Linked DNA regions of Azospira inquinata. The protein of the gene in region 1 binds, or shares a complex with, the protein of each later gene. Links are inferred from orthologs where the notes say so. Each region holds a gene or a part of one and is shown in the gene's direction. Other genes may lie near its edges.

Evidence for each region.
Region 2: the proteins of ybiB (region 1) and obgE are in contact, whole or in part, in a crystal structure (PDB 8BFT), measured with the Escherichia coli proteins. The link is inferred for Azospira inquinata from one-to-one orthologs.

The regions. Positions count from the first base shown.
Region 1 is NZ_CP064782.1:544,952-552,931, reverse strand. The notes cover bases 1,651-4,499. They hold ybiB (DNA-binding protein YbiB), read left to right. Parts: upstream 1,651-2,506; coding sequence 2,507-3,493; downstream 3,494-4,499. Other genes in these bases: Azoinq_RS02415 (glycosyltransferase), read right to left, coding at 4,402-4,499; Azoinq_RS02420 (hypothetical protein), read right to left, coding at 3,999-4,265; Azoinq_RS02425 (sirohydrochlorin chelatase), read left to right, coding at 3,505-3,888; Azoinq_RS02435 (ClpXP protease specificity-enhancing factor), read left to right, coding at 1,795-2,190; Azoinq_RS02440 (glutathione S-transferase N-terminal domain-containing protein), read left to right, coding at 1,651-1,752. Outside these bases: Azoinq_RS02450 (cytochrome b), read left to right, coding at 1-323; Azoinq_RS02445 (cytochrome c1), read left to right, coding at 340-1,074; more of Azoinq_RS02440, read left to right, coding at 1,156-1,650; more of Azoinq_RS02415, read right to left, coding at 4,500-5,559; Azoinq_RS02410 (HD domain-containing phosphohydrolase), read left to right, coding at 5,700-6,881; Azoinq_RS02405 (spermine/spermidine synthase domain-containing protein), read right to left, coding at 7,001-7,765.
Region 2 is NZ_CP064782.1:931,079-939,038, forward strand. Bases 1,573-4,401 are described here. They hold obgE (GTPase ObgE), read left to right. Parts: upstream 1,573-2,340; coding sequence 2,341-3,462; downstream 3,463-4,401. Other genes in these bases: rplU (50S ribosomal protein L21), read left to right, coding at 1,680-1,991; rpmA (50S ribosomal protein L27), read left to right, coding at 2,009-2,278; proB (glutamate 5-kinase), read left to right, coding at 3,614-4,401. In the rest of the region: ispB (octaprenyl diphosphate synthase), read right to left, coding at 461-1,429; more of proB, read left to right, coding at 4,402-4,738; Azoinq_RS04115 (porin), read right to left, coding at 4,864-6,084; indole-3-glycerol phosphate synthase TrpC, read right to left, coding at 6,763-7,584; trpD (anthranilate phosphoribosyltransferase), read right to left, coding at 7,678-7,960. UniProt on the Escherichia coli protein: An essential GTPase which binds GTP, GDP and possibly (p)ppGpp with moderate affinity, with high nucleotide exchange rates and a fairly low GTP hydrolysis rate.

The DNA.
Region 1 (7,980 bases):
CCTACCCCCTGTTCGGTTTGGATGCCAAGTTCTGGGGTGTGGTGGCCATGGGCGCTTCCGTGGTGATCATCGCCTTCCTGCCCTGGTTGGATCGCAGCCCGGTGAAGTCCATCCGTTACCGCGGTCCTATCTACAAGACCTTCCTGGCCCTGTTTGTGGTGGCGTTTGTCATTCTCGGCTACCTGGGTACCCAACCGCCGTCTTTCTGGGGTGAAAAGATTTCCCAGATCTGCGGCGTTATCTACTTTGCCTTCTTCCTGACCATGCCCTGGTACTCGAAGGTGGACAAGTACAGCCCGGAACCCGAGCGGGTCACCCACTAAGCAAAGGACGAGAGAAATGAAAAAACTGCTCCTCGCACTGCTTTTCGCACCCTTGACGGTGCTGGCCAGTGGTGCCCCCCTGGAATTGGACAAGGCTCCTGACGTTTCCCACGATCAGGCCGCCCTGCAAAACGGTGCCAAGCTCTTCGTGAATTACTGCCTGAGCTGCCACGGCGCTTCCTCCATGCGTTACAACCGCCTCAAGGACATCGGTCTGACCGAGCAACAGATTAAGGACAATCTGATGTTCGCCGGCGAAAAAGTGGGTGACACCATGCGCGTCGGGATTCGTCCTGACGAAGCCAAGAAGTGGTTCGGTGCCACGCCTCCTGACCTGAGCGTTATCGCCCGGGCCAAGGAATCCGAGGCGGGTTCCGGCGCCGACTGGCTCTACACCTATCTGCGTTCTTTCTACCGGGACGACAACCGTCCGACCGGCTGGAACAACACCGTGTTTGAAAACGTCGGCATGCCCCACGTCCTGTGGGAACTCCAAGGCCAGCAAGTGCTGGACGTGGAAAAGGATGCCGCCGGTAACGAACATAAGCACCTGAAACTTGCAGTGCCCGGCAAGCTGTCCCCCGCCGAGTACGACAAGGAAGTGGCTGACCTGGTCGGCTACCTGGTGTTCATGAGCGAACCGGGCGCCAATTTCCGTAAGCAACTGGGCGTCGGCGTGCTGCTGTTCCTCGCCGTGCTGGGTGTTCTGGCTTACCTGCTGAAGCGGGAATACTGGAAAGACGTGCATTAACCCCGCCTGATCCAGGCAACGGCATCGTTTGCCGGGGGCTTTCCCCGGCGGCGGTGCCGATTCCATTTTGAGGTATTGACTATGATGAACCTCTACTCCGGGACCACTGACCCGTTTAGCCATCGCTGCCGCATCGTCCTGTACGAAAAGGGCATGGATTTCCAGGTCATCGACGTGGATCTCTTCAACAAACCGGAAGACATCGCCGTCATCAACCCTTACAACCGGGTGCCGGTCTTGGTGGAGCGGGAGCTCATTCTGTATGAACCGAATATCATCAACGAATACATTGATGAGCGCTTCCCCCATCCCCAGCTGATGCCGCCGGATCCCATTATGCGGGCCCGGGCGCGCCAGCTCCTGTCCACCATGGAACGGGAGATTTTCGTGCACATCGAAGCCCTGGAAAAGAACCAGAAGACGGCGGAGAAGGCGCGCACGGAAGTGAAAAACCGGCTCACCGAACTGGCGCCCATGTTCTCCAAGCAAAAGTTTATGCTGGGGGACGAATTTTCCATGCTGGACGTGGCCATCGCCCCCTTGCTGTGGCGCTTGGACCATTACAGCATTGAACTGCCCAAGAGCGCGGCGCCCTTGATGAAGTACGCGGAGCGCATTTTCAGCCGACAAGGGTTTATCGATGCTTTGACCCCGTCGGAAAAGGTCATGCGCAAGTAAGCAACCACGGGCGCTGCGGCGCCCTTTTTTCGGCCCATCATCATGGATTTACCATCTACCAAGCCCTACATGGTTCGGGGCATTTACGAGTGGTGCACCGATAACGGCTTTACGCCCTATATCGCGGTGGTCGTGGATGAACGGACCGAGGTGCCCCGGGAATTCGCCCGGGACGGCCAGATTGTTCTGAATATCAGTGCCGACGCCACGTCCCGGCTGGCCATGGACAACGACTACATTTCCTTCGTCGCCCGCTTCGGCGGCGTGGCCCGGAATATTTCCTTTCCCGTGGGCAACGTGGTGGCCATCTACGCTAAGGAAAACGGCGCCGGCATGGCCTTCGAAGTGGAAGACACCCCTCTGCCGGATGCTTCTCCCGAGCCCGAGCCTCCCGCCCCTCCGGCTGGCGGCCGCCCCAAGTTGCAGCGGGTGAAGTAAATTGGGCCGCCCGGCACCAGGGTGGCGCCCAACTCTCCGCTGACGCACCATCCCGAGGCGGCCCGGCCCCCCTGGCCGGGCCCCTGATCCCCGATTCTCCCCAAATCCAGGCGTGGCACGGCTGTTGCTAATTGTCCACGAACCAAAGTTATGCCATGCGTATGTATTTCGCGCCTGGCGATAAGAGGGGCCTTGGGGATTTTTTTCGGACCATCCGGGTTCTAATTCCCGGAAGCGTTCAGCACCCAGGCCTAGCTGCCGACAGGACCGCTTCACCCTAACTAAGAAGCGGGCCGGAAGAGAGGAGCGGAGACCGATGAATTTCGTACCCTATATCAAGGAACTGGGCCGGGGCGCCGACGGTGCCCGGGATTTAACCCTGGAAGAGGCCCAGCAGCTCTACGGGGCCATGCTGGACGGCGGTGTGCCGGACCTGGAACTGGGGGCCATTGCCCTGGCCCTGCGGGTGAAAGGGGAGTGCGCCGACGAAATGATCGGCTTCCTGGCCGCTGTCAATGACCGGGTCCATGGCCTCAAATGCGCCACCAACCGCATTCGCCCCCTGGTCATTCCTTCCTACAACGGCGCCCGCAAGGGGGCCAATCTTACCCCTCTGCTGGCCCTGCTGCTCCAGCGCTTCAATATCCCGGTGGTGGTCCACGGGCTGCTGGAAGGCTATGGCCGGGTGACCACCGCCCAGGTGTTTCGGGAACTGGGGGTAATGCCCTGCACCACCGTGGTTTCTGCCCAGCAGACCCTCAATGAAAAGGGCTTGGCCTTCATCCCCCTGCCCGTCCTGTCCCCCGGTCTGAACGGCCTGCTGGCCCTGCGGGGACGGTTGGGGCTGCGAAACAGCGCCCACAGCCTGGTGAAAATGCTGGACCCTTTCAAAGGCACCGGGGTGGTGCTGGGAGCGGCCACCCATCCGGCCTACATGGATTTGATGCGGGACGTGTTCTCTTATCTGGGGGGCCGGGCCCTGCTGCTGCGGGCCACGGAAGGGGAACCCTTCGCCAATCCCAAACGCCGGCCCCGCATTGAATACATCCATGAGGAAAGCCTGGAAGTGCTGTTCGAGGCGGAGCACGAAAGCTTAAAATCCCTGCCCAGCCTCCCGGATGAATGCGACGCCAAGGCCACGGCCCAATGGATACGGCGCATTCTGGACGGCCAGGCGCCGCTCCCCATGCCCTTAGCCAATCAGCTGGCCTGCTGCCTTTACGCCTGCGGCTATGCGGAGGATTTCAACCAGGCCAAGGCCATCGTCGCCCTGGAAGGCAATGGTCTGACCGCCACCGTTTAGTTTTGCCCCCTATGCCCCTAGAACAACCTCCCCAAGCCCTGATCTTTTTTGCCCACGGCTCCCGCAACCCGGCCTGGGCCTCCGCTATGGAACGGCTGCGGGAAATGGTGGCAGAGCGGTCTCCGACCACGGTCACCCGTTTGGCGTTTCTCGAAACCCAGAACCCCAGTCTGGAAGCCTGCGTGGCAGAACTGGCGGGCCTGGAAATGACCCGGATTCGGGTGGTGCCCCTGTTCATGGCCTCCAGCGGCCATCTGACCCGGGATTTGCCCGCCCTCCTGGAGATGCTGGGCCAACGCTTTCCCCAGGTAGCCCTGGAACTCCTGGGGCCCGTGGGGGAGGCGCCAGAAGTCATGGCGGCCATGGCCGCCTACGCCCTGGGGCCGGTTGCCTGAGCCGCGAGGGAGGGCAAGGGGCACGGAAAAGGGCACGAAAAGGCCCCTTCCTCCCAAATAAAAGGCCGGACCTTTACAGGCTCCGGCCTTTTACTTTTTGCCCAGGGTGCTTACGGCAAGGGCAGGGGATGGGTGGCCTGAAAGTGCCGATATTGGCAGGTTAGGGCCTGGGCACGGGCCCCTTCCCCATGGGCCAGGGCGTTTTCGATATTTTCCAGAAACATGGCGTGGAGGTTGCACAGACCTTCCGGGGAATGGAGCAGGGTGTCGCACAGCTCCACGGCCACCACCGGGGGAATGTGTTCATGGCAGGCGATGGCGTCGATTTCGCCACGCTCCATGTCGCAAAAATCCAGACAATCTTGCAGGGTTAACATGGGCTTTCTCCTACGTTTTCATCCTGGGGGATGCCCGGAACCGGGTGTTCCGGGGCGGGCCGTCGGCCCGAGGGCCGGTCGCGGCGAGCTCCCCCTTAAGTTCAGGGTGTTGTGGGTGGGAGAACCGACTTCCAGTTTATCCAAGATTTTGGGGAGCGCAAATGGCGGTGCAGCAATCCGCCAGACGCTTGGCGCAGGCCGGGGCGGACCACTCCTGCACGTACTCCTGGGCTTCCCGAGCGAGGCGCTGGCGCAAGGCTGGATCGGCCAGGAGGCCGGTGAGGGCCTGGGCGAAAGCCCCGGGCTCCGCCGGGGGCACCAGGCAGCCCCGGCCCGGTTCCAGAATGTCCCGGGTGCCCATTTCCGCCAGGGCCACCACCGGAATGCCCATGGCCATGGCTTCCAGGAGCACCAGGCCCTGGGTTTCGGTCTGGGAGGCGAAGACGAAGGCGTCCGCGGCGGCGTAACAGTCGGGCAGTTCCCGGTTTCGGTCCAGATAGCCGATGAAATGGACCCGCTGGTGGATGGCCAGTTTTTGGGCCAGGCGTTGTAGGCCCGGGAGGGCCGGGCCTTCCCCGGCCACCACCAGATGGAGGTCCGGTTGGCTGTCCAGGGCGTGGCGGGTCATGTGGAGGAGAAAATCGATATTTTTTTCCCCTGCCACCCGGCCCACGTAAAGGGCTATGGGGGCCTCCCCAATGCCCAGGCGCTGGCGCAGGGCCTGGCGGTTACCCGGGCGGAAACGTTCCAGGGGAATGCCCGTGGGAATGATGTGGCGGGGCCGGGTGATGCCGTAGGCGGTGAGGCGCTCCGCCATGGCCCGGGAAGGCACCACAATGGCGTCCAGGGCATTGCATTGGCGGCGGGAAAGGAGGCGGGTGGCGGCCCGCAGCCAGGCCCGAGGCAAGCCGGGAATGTAGTGGTGGAAGTATTCCTCGAACAGGGTGTGGTAGGTCTCCAAGCAGGGGACTCCCAGGGCCCGGGCCAGGCGTAGGCCGCCGTAATGGGCGACGAAGGGGGTCTGGATATGGACCAGGCTTACCCCCTCCTGTTTGAGTTGGGGCAGGAGGGCCAGCAGGGGGGCGTAGGCCATGCGCCGGTCTTCCGGGTCGAAGGGAATGGCATGGGAGGGGATGCGGATAATGCCTGGCTCGGGTTTTGCTAAGGGATAGTCCGGTGCGACCACCGTGACCCGGATGCCCAGGGCTTGATATTCCCGGCGAAAGGTCTCGATGGAGGTGGAAACCCCGTTAATTCGTGGGAAATAAACGTCGGATATCATCAGTACGTGCATGCCGCCCCTTCTTCTGTTTTACTTCCGGTCACACCAAAAAGAACGCCTTCAGGCGTACCAATGACAGTCATGTTGCAGGGCTTACGTGTCGGAAGCGTGACAAGGGCCACGGCACGGGATTTTTTTGCTCGGGAGTCAGGATGGATTGGGACAAATCCTTCGGTTTGTTGGGGCAGGACAAAGTGTTGCCGAATACGGTGTTTCGCCGGGATAAGCTGGCCTTTCTCCATGCCAGCCAGCCCTTGCCGGACAAACTGCAGGAATTGCACCGCTACGCCCGGGAACGGCTGCCGGATTTGGACCGGGTGGCGGTGGTCACCTACGACCCCCGTACCGATCTGCTGAAAACCTTTCTCCACGCCAGCGGGGGCGCCGATCCCCTGTCCTTCTACGCCAGCCCCCTGGCCCAGTCCCAGTCCCTTTCCTCCATTGCCCAGGGGGGCCATCCCCGGCTGGTGAATGACATTGCGGCGGCCAACTGGCGCTCCCGGGAGCACAGCCGGCGCATTAGCGGCCAGGGTTACGGCACCAGCTACACCCTGCCCATGATTTACAACGGGGAATTGTTCGGCTTCATTTTTTTCAATTCCCGCCAGACCTTCGCTTTCAAGGAAAAGGACCTGGATTTCCTCGATGAAGTGGGGCACCAATTAAGCCTGGTGGTGATCAACGAACTGGTCTGCCTGCGGACCCTGGGGGCCGGGGTGCGCACCATGGCCCAGATCGCCCAGCACCGGGACTTTGAAACCGGCCTGCACCTGGAGCGCATGGCCCACTATTCCCACCTTATCGCCCGCCTGCTGGGGGCGGCCCAGGGCCTGGACGACAGCTTTGTGGAATACGTTTTTCTCTTTGCGCCCCTCCACGATCTGGGCAAGGTGGCGGTGCCCGACGCCCTGTTGCAGAAGCCGGGCAAGCTGACCCGGGAGGAATTCCGGGTCATTCAGGAACACCCGGTGCACGGGGCGGAAATGGTGGACGCCATGCTGGCCAATTTCGGCCTCTCCGGCCTGCCCCAGGCGGCCATGCTGCGCCACATCGTGCGCCACCACCATGAAGCCCTGGACGGCAGCGGCTATCCGGACCGGCTGGCGGGCACGGAAATTCCCCTGGAAGCCCGGATTGTGGCGGTGGCCGATGTTTTTGACGCCCTCACCAGCCGCCGTCCCTATAAGGAAGCCTGGAGCAACGGGGAAGCCCTGGCGGTGATGACCGGGGAAATGGGGGCCAAGCTGGATCAGGATTGTGTGGCGGTACTGGTGGATCACCCGGATCTGGTGACGGCCATCCAGAACCGTTTCCAGGAAGACAGCCTGGGCTAAGGCTGGGGGCGGAGCAAGGGGGCGAGGGCCGGGCATGGCGCCGGTGGCACCTTTCTCCCCAAGCCCATTTTCGGGGCAAAGCCCCGAGCAGACCGTGGTGCCGAAGAAGGCCGTGGTGCCTAAAGCACCAGCCGCCGTCCCTGAAAGTGGCCGGCCTGCTCCAGCCGGGCCAGGGTGGGCAGCAGGTTGAGGCCCGTGTCTTTTTTCAGGGCCTGGGCCCGTTCCTTCAATTCCTCCTGACTCCCATCCACCCGCTCTCCCACGGCGGCAAAGGCAATGGCGTTGCCGCTGTCGCAGGATGGAAAGACCAGGGTGCGCCCGGGGAAGGCCTCTTCCAGCCGGGCCACGCTGGCGCCAAAGCCCCGGCTGCGGCCGAGAAAATTGACCCCCAGCAGCCCCCGGGGCCCTAGCAAGGCGGCACAGTCCCGGTAAAAGGGCTGGCGATCCAGGGCGCCGGCCCGGGCCTGGGGATCGAAGCTATCCACCAGTATCCAGTCGTAACGCTCCCCCGCCTCCCGGGCCCGGGCCACGAAGCGGGCCCCGTCCTCAAAGCGGTAGTCCAGGTGGGGGCCCGCCTCGGGCAATTTAAAGCATTGGCGGGCCATGGCGGCCACCCGGGGATTGATTTCCACCACGGTGACTTTGCAGTGGGGCAGGTGGCGCCAGGCGAACTTGGTCAGGGAACCGGCCCCCAGGCCGATGAGCAGCAGGGTCTCCGGCCAGGGCTCCCGTTCCCGCAGGAGCAGCCCGGCCATCATTTCCCGGGTATAGGCCAGCTCCAGGGAATAGGGGCGGGCGATGCGCATGGCCCCCTGGACCCAGTCGGAGCCAAAGTGGAGATAGCGGACGCCGGCTGCTTCGCTGACGTCGATGGGATGATCCAGATCGGGCATGGGGCACGGGCGGAGAGAAAAACGGGCGCCATGATGACCGGAAAGGGGGCGGGGGGGAAGGGGGGCCGGGGAAGGGGGAAGAAAGTTTTTCCGGCGGGCTAAAAAACGGCCTGGAGAGTGGCGTGGATAAAGGATTTAGCTAAGGGCTTCTGGCAGCCGAAGGCAATACGGGCCTCTTGCGGCGGGTAGCCTCAAGAGGCCCGTAT
Region 2 (7,960 bases), 380 kb from region 1 along the record:
CTGATAGGCCCACTATTACTCTTAGCCCCCGCCGGTCTTCCAGGATAGCCAGGAGGCCCCAGGAAGGTTCTAAAGTAAATAAACGGCAGAGCGGGAATGAAAAGCTATAGGCCGCCCCGAGATTTTGGGCTTGTAGGCGCACCAAGGGCGTTCAAGTCTCACTGAGGGCTTGAGAACCAGGGATGGAATGGGCTTCTTGGAAAAGGCAGTGGGTGATTTTGTCACCCTGCTGCCACCCTAGCGTCACTCTGAAACCGATGCGGGGAGGCTATGGGGGAAATCTGACAAGGATAGACAGAAAAGAAAAAAGCCCTGATTTCTCAGAGCTTTTCTTGAATTCCTGGTCGGGGTGAGAGGATTCGAACCTCCGACTCCTGCGTCCCGAACGCAGTACTCTACCAGGCTGAGCTACACCCCGACGGCTGTTGGCGAATGAGACGACGCTTACGGGGAACGTCGTTCAGTAGCTTCTCGCTACAGCGAAGAGGGCTAATTCTATCAGCGAATCTTTGTATTGAGAAGCCGGAAGGGTATCCAGGGCCCGGATAGCGGCCTGGGATTCCACGTCCGCCTGCTTCCGGGTGTGGTCCAGGGCACCCGTGGTCCGGATGGCGGCCAGCACCTTGGCGAAATCGTCCCGGCCCCCTTCCTCGATGGCATGGCGCACACAGGCGGCCTGCTCGGGGGAACCGTGTTCCATGGTGTAAATAAGCGGCAGGGTAGGCTTGCCTTCCGCCAGATCGTCCCCCAGGTGCTTGCCGGTTTCCGCCTCATCGGCGGAATAATCCAGCACATCATCGATGAGTTGGAAGGCGGTGCCCAGGTGCATGCCATAGGCCGTCAGCCCCGCTTCCACGGCGGGAGACGCCTGCCCCAGGATGGCGCCAATCTGGGCCGCGGCCTCGAACAACTTGGCGGTCTTGTAATGGATCACCTGAAGGTAGCGGGTTTCATCCACGTTGGCGTCGTGGCAATTCATCAATTGCAGCACTTCCCCTTCCGCAATGATGTTGGTGGCGTTGGCCAGCACCTGCATGACCCCCATGTTGCCGGTAGCCACCATCATCTGGAAAGAACGGGAATAGAGAAAATCCCCCACCAGAACGCTGGCGGCATTGCCAAACAGGTTGTTGGCAGTCTCCCGGCCCCGGCGCAGATCGGACTCATCCACCACGTCGTCGTGGAGGAGCGTGGCGGTATGGATAAATTCCACCACCGCCGCCAGGTTGTGGTGTTCCACCCCCTGATAGCCCACGGCACCGGCGGCCAGCAGCACCATGGCCGGGCGCAGCCGCTTGCCGCCGCTGTTAATAATGTATTCGGCCACCTGCCGCACCAGCACCACATCGGAATGGAGCTGACGGCGGATAACCGCGTCCACGGCCCCCATGTCGGGGCCAATCAGGGAATACAGCTTGTCTAGCGCCACAGGATTTCGAGAACAAAGGAGTGGAAAGGGGGCTTCTTCAACCACGAAAGGCGAGGGAAAAGATAGCCAAACCGCCGCATCTTAGGCGCCCGCGCTTAAGGCCGTCAAGGGAAGCCAGGAGCGGGAAAGCCGCGCCCGCCCTATCCCGGCCGCCGCCCCCCGGAAAATCCGCCGAAGCCTTTGACTAACAACCAAAAATCCGTATAATGCGCGGTTCTGCACTTCAATCCGTTTTTTGGAGCTTCCAACAATGTATGCGGTCATAAAAACCGGCGGCAAGCAGTATCGCGTCGTCGCTGGCGAAAAACTTAAAGTAGAACAGATACCGGCAGAAGTTGGCGCGCAAGTCACCCTCGACCAAGTCCTCATGGTAGGCGAAGGCGAGTCCGTGAAAATTGGCGCCCCGCTGGTTCAGGGTGCTGCCGTTCAGGCCACCGTGTTGGCCCACGGCCGCCACGACAAGGTCAAGATTTTCAAGATGCGCCGTCGTAAGCATTACCAAAAGCATCAAGGACATCGGCAAAACTTCACCGAGATCCGCATCGACGGTATCTCGGCCTGATCGAGGAGTAGCACAGCATGGCACACAAAAAAGCTGGCGGTAGTTCCCGTAACGGCCGCGACTCAGAATCCAAACGCCTGGGCGTCAAGCGCTACGGTGGCCAAGTGGTAGTGCCGGGTAACATCCTGGTGCGCCAACGGGGCACCGAGTTTCACCCGGGTGAAAACGTAGGTATCGGCAAGGATCACACCCTGTACGCCCTGACCGGCGGCCGGGTGGAATTCACCATCAAGGGTGAAAAGCGCCGTCGCACGGTGCGCATCGTTCCCGTTGCCGCTGCCAACTAAGCAATTTTCCTGACAGCCTTAAAAGCCCTATCCTGGTGATAGGGCTTTTCTATTTCTCAGCCATGAAATTCATCGACGAAGCCAAAATTCTGGTCATCGCCGGCAAGGGCGGCAACGGTGTTGCCACCTTCCGGCGGGAAAAATACATTCCCAAAGGCGGCCCGGACGGCGGCGACGGCGGCCGGGGCGGCAGCATCTACGCCATTGCGGATCGCAATATCAACACCCTGATCGACTACCGCTATACCCGGAAATTTCTGGCGCAGAACGGGGAAAGCGGCCGGGGCGCCGATTGCTACGGCAAAGGCGGGGATGACATCACCCTGCGCATGCCCGTGGGCACCGCCATCAGCGACCTCAACACCGGGGAGCTGATTGCCGACTTGGATACGGACGGAAAAAAATTCCTCATCGCCAAGGGTGGTCAGGGCGGCTTGGGCAATATCCACTTCAAGTCCAGTACCAACCGAACCCCTCGCCAGTGCACCAAAGGTGAACAGGGGGAAGAGCGGGAACTGAAGCTGGAGCTCAAGGTTCTGGCCGACGTGGGCCTGCTGGGTCTCCCCAATGCGGGGAAAAGTACCTTCATCCGCTCCGTTTCCGCCGCTAAACCCAAGGTGGCCGACTACCCCTTCACCACCCTGCACCCCAATCTGGGCGTGGTCCGGGTGGATGACAACAAGAGTTTTGTCATTGCCGACGTACCGGGCTTGATTGAAGGCGCGGCGGATGGGGCCGGCCTGGGACACCGCTTCCTCAAGCACCTCTCCCGCACCCGGCTATTGCTCCACATTGTAGATTTGGCCCCCACGGACCCAGACGCCGATCCGGTGGCCGAAGCCAAGGCCATCGTGGCCGAGCTGGAAAAATTCAGTCCGGACCTGGCGGCCAAACCCCGCTGGCTGGTGCTCAACAAGCTGGACCTGGTTCCGGAAGAAGAACGGGAAATCCGGCAGACCGCTTTCCTGGAGGCCTATCAGGCCGCCACCGGCACAGCTCCCCGCCACTTCGCCATCACAGCCATCAGCGGTGACGGCTGCCGCCCCTTGGTCTATGCCATCCAGCAAACCCTGGAGACCCTGGTGCCGCCGCCCCCGCCAACAGACGACGAAGAGGATGAGGATGCCGGGGATGCCCCGGCCACCCCGGACAGCACTACCCAAAATCCAGCAGACGAGGTTTAATTCTGCCCGGGCGTCCCGGGGAACCGGGCGCCCTGTCATTCCCGTCACCTAAGACGCGGAAGGTGGGACCGGCCTAACCGCTCTCGCACCCGGGTTTTCGCCCGGCAACCCCGCCTTCCTCGTGTTGTTCCCGCACAAACAGGAAGGCTTCATGTCCCCCACTTCCCGCATTGCTCAAGCCAAACGACTGGTGGTCAAAGTCGGCAGCGCTCTGGTCACCAACAACGGCAAAGGTCTGGATCTCCCGGCCATTCACGCCTGGGCGAAGCAAATCGCCCAACTCAAGGGCCACAAAAAAGAAGTCGTACTGGTCTCATCCGGCGCCATCGCCTGCGGCATGCAACGCCTGGGCTGGGATAGCCGCCCCAAGGCCGTCCCCGAGCTTCAGGCCGCCGCCGCGGTAGGGCAAATGGGCCTGGCCCAGGTCTATGAGACCGCCTTCTCCGAACACGGCATCAAAACCGCCCAGATTCTGCTCACCCACGATGACATGGCGGACCGCAAGCGCTATCTGAACGCCCGGGCCACCCTGACCACCCTGCTGGCTTTGGGAGTGGTGCCCATCATCAACGAAAACGACACGGTGGTGACGGACGAAATCAAGCTGGGGGATAACGACACCCTGGGAGCCCTGGTGGCCAACCTGGTGGAAGCGGACGCCCTGATTATCCTTACCGACCAGGACGGGCTGTTCACCGCCGACCCCCGCAAGGACCCTGCCGCCACCCTTATTCAGGTAGCCGCCGCCGGAGACAAGCAGCTGGAATCCATGGCGGGCGGCGCCGGTACCAGTATCGGCAAGGGGGGCATGATCACCAAAGTTCTGGCCGCCAAGCGGGCAGCCCGCAGCGGCGCCGACACAGTCATCGCCAGTGGCAGGGAAGCCAATGTGCTGCCCCGCCTAAGCCAGGGCGAAAGCGTAGGTACCCTGCTCCAGGCCGAACACCCCCCCATCGCCGCCCGCAAACAATGGCTGGCCGATCACCTGCAAATGGCGGGGCGGATTTTCCTGGACGCAGGCGCCGTCAAAGCCCTGCGGGACGGCAGCAGCCTGCTCCCAGTGGGAGTAACCCGTATCGAAGGGGAATTTGAACGGGGCGCAGCGGTGCGCTGCATGACCCCAGAAGGCAAGGAACTGGCCCGGGGCCTAGTGAACTACAGCAGCGACGACGCCAACAAAATCGCCCGGCAATCATCGGACCACATAGAAGCCATCCTGGGCTACGCCGGAGAGCCGGAGCTGGTGCACCGGGATAATCTGGTACTGGTAGGTTAAAAGGAACTTTGACCGAGTTTTGTCCGAAGAAAAGGGCCCCAAACTTCAACCATTCTGAGACTAGATTTTAAGCATAAAAAAACGGGCGCCGAAGCGCCCGTTTTGCTTTCTGATCGGAGAACCGATTAGAAGGAGTGACGGATACCAACACCCAGGACTTGGGGATTGGAACCAGCGGCAACGCCAGTATCCAGACCACCGGTGGAAGAGTAGCCAACCGGGCCATTGGCGAAGTTGAAGTTGGACTTATCCTTGTTGTCGATGCGGGTGTACAAAGCATAGACTTGGGTGCGCTTGGAGAAGTTGTAACCATAGCGCAGGGTCCATTGGTTCGCACCGGTATCGCTGTTGCCTTGCCCCGGATGCAGCGTGGACACCAGATTGCCACCCAAATCGCTAGCGTGTTGATAAGACACCGCAAATTCATGGGCACCCAGAACGTGCTTCAAGCCCAAGAAATAGGAGTTACGGTTCAGGTCGGTAGAACCACCAGAGGTGATATCCATATCACCTTTGTAATGTTGGTACATACCGACCAAGGTGGTACCTTGACCGAAGTCATAGGAAGCAGCCAGCAAGTTGGCTTTGTGGTCTTCGGCGCTCAGACCAACACCAGCAGCAGCACCAACGCCAACATCATTCAGTTTCAGGTAAGAATAAGCCAGCTTCAGGCCACCATTGGCGTAATTCAAAGCCAAGTTCCAGCCGTAGGGGTTGGTGGTGGCAGTGTTAGTAGCCACATCTTCAGAAGACTTGGCGGCGTTAGGCACGTAGGCGATCACACCAGAAAAGCCGTTGAAGGAAGGAGAAGCGTAGGCGATAGCGTTGGTACGGAACACCAGGTTAACAGCGCCCAGAGCTTTACCGAACACACCATTGTCAGAGCCAGACCCAGCGGACCCGGGAACCACGTCAAAACCGGTCACGATGGAACGGTAGGGAGTGGAAACATAGCCACCCAGCACGGTACCGAAGTTGCCGGACAGAGCAACGAAGGTGTCACGCTTGGAACCGAACAGGCTACCGGTGTTGGCGCCAACGGCGGAAGGAGCAACGGTATTGCCGTTGTTGGCGGAGGTGCTGTTAGCCAGATCGACGGTGGATTCGAATTGGAACAGAGCCTTCAGGCCATTGCCCAGATCTTCACTACCCTTGAAGCCCAGCAGGGAAGAATTAGTGTTCAGGCGGGTGCGGGAGTTAACGTTGGTGCCGTTGTCGGCAGCGCTATCAGCCTTAACTTGTTCGAAAGAAGCATCAGCAACGCCATAAATGGTGACGTTGGACTGGGCGAAGGCACCGGCGGAGGCCAGGCCGGCAACAGCCAGGGCGATCAGTTTCTTTTGCATTAGAGAATCTCCTTTTGAGATTTGGACAAGGTCTTCGGCAGATGCCTGGACCCCGAAATTACCTTCCCCGAGAGGAAGCTGGCTGCATTGTGGCAAAGGGCCAGGGGGGGAGCAACGGTTGGATGGCTTTCTTTATAGCGCCCGGGCAACAGTGTTGTGTTTTTGCAACACACCGTTTTTTAGGGCGCTTGCATAGGCAAACAAAAGGCCTAGATACCAATCAGGACGGGCCGGATCAGGGGAAGGGGAGAGACTTATCCCTTGCTGACGCGGCCTGTTTAACAAAAGCATCCGGAGGTTTTCTGAGGCCGCCCCGATTTCCCTTCGGGACAAATTAAGCTCTCCCAGCAGGCAATCGCCGCCCCATTGGCCTCTGTAGTAGAGAAGAGTAGGCGAAATTAGAGCCCTTCCCCTGGGTTGGCTGGCCGGCGTTCCCGAAGCGCCCCAAACGCGCTCCGCTATGCCAGCAAACGGCCTACATAGACAGAAGGGTGGAGAGGGAAGCCAGCTGGGCCACTAGGGGGCACCATTACTTCTAGCACTAGACTTGGAAGGCGCACCTTTCAGGCAAGGCGTTTCCGCTGCCCCCCAGCCTGCCCACCCGCCACCAAATAACCTGGGACTACTAAGTGGAATTTCCACAAACAGGCGCCCCAAAGGCCGGAGCCCCAAATTTCCCTAGCCCTCCGCCGCCCCGCTTCCTGCAAAAAACAGCCGTTCCAGGGCCTCACCCGGGTCCGGCTCCCGCATGAAGGCTTCCCCCACCAGGAAGGCGTGGATGCCCTTACCGGTCATGAGAGCCACGTCGGCGGGGGTGTGGATGCCGCTTTCCGTAACCACCAGTTTGTCGGCGGGCACCCGGGCAGCCAGGTCCAAGGTGGTTTGCAGGCGGGTCTGGAAGGTACGCAGGTTGCGGTTGTTGATGCCCACTAGGGGCGTTTGCAGGGCTAGGGCCCGGTCCAGCTCAGGGGCGTCGTGGGATTCCACCAGCACGGCTAGGCCCAGGCTCAGGGCCAGGGCTTCCAGCTCCACCATGAGGCCCTGGTCCAGGGCGGCGACGATGAGCAGTACGGCGTCCGCCCCCATGGCTCGGGCTTCGTATATCTGGTAGGGATCCACCACGAAGTCCTTGCGCAGCACGGGCAGGATAACCGCAGCCCGGGCGGCCTGGAGGTATTCGGGCGCCCCTTGGAAATACTGGCGGTCGGTGAGCACGGAAAGGCAGGTGGCACCGTGGGCGGCGTAGCTTTTGACAATTGCGGCGGGATGGAAATCGGGCCGGATGATGCCTTTGGAGGGGCTGGCCTTTTTCACCTCGGCGATGACCGCCGCCTGGCCTGCTTTGGCACGGCCCATCAGGGCCCCGGCGAAATCCCGGGCCGGGTTGTCCCGCACCGCCGCTTCGGCTTCCGCCCGCAGGGCGGCCAGGGGCTTAAGGGCGGAGGCGGTGGCGATTTCCTCGGCCTTGGTGGCCAGAATTTTTTCCAGTATGTCGCTCATGATGGGGGCAAAAAAAGAAGGAAAAGAAAGGGGTCAGGGGAAATCGCCCCCTGGCAAAGGTTGCGTGGAAAAGGGAGGGGAAAGCCCCTGCCCCTAGGCGTTGGTGAATTTCACGAATTCATCCACCTTGGCCCGGGCGGCACCGCTGGCAATCACGTCCAGGGCGGTTTCCACCCCGCCGGCCAAATCCTGGCTGCGGCCCGCCACGTAGAGGGCAGCCCCCGCGTTCAGGGCCACCACGTCCCGGGCCGGGCCATGGGTGCCCTCCAGGGCCGCCAGGAGCATGAGGCGGGACTCTTCCACATTGGCCACCCGGATCACCTTGGGATCGTGCACCGGCAGATTGAAATCCTCCGGATGAACGTCGTATTCCCGA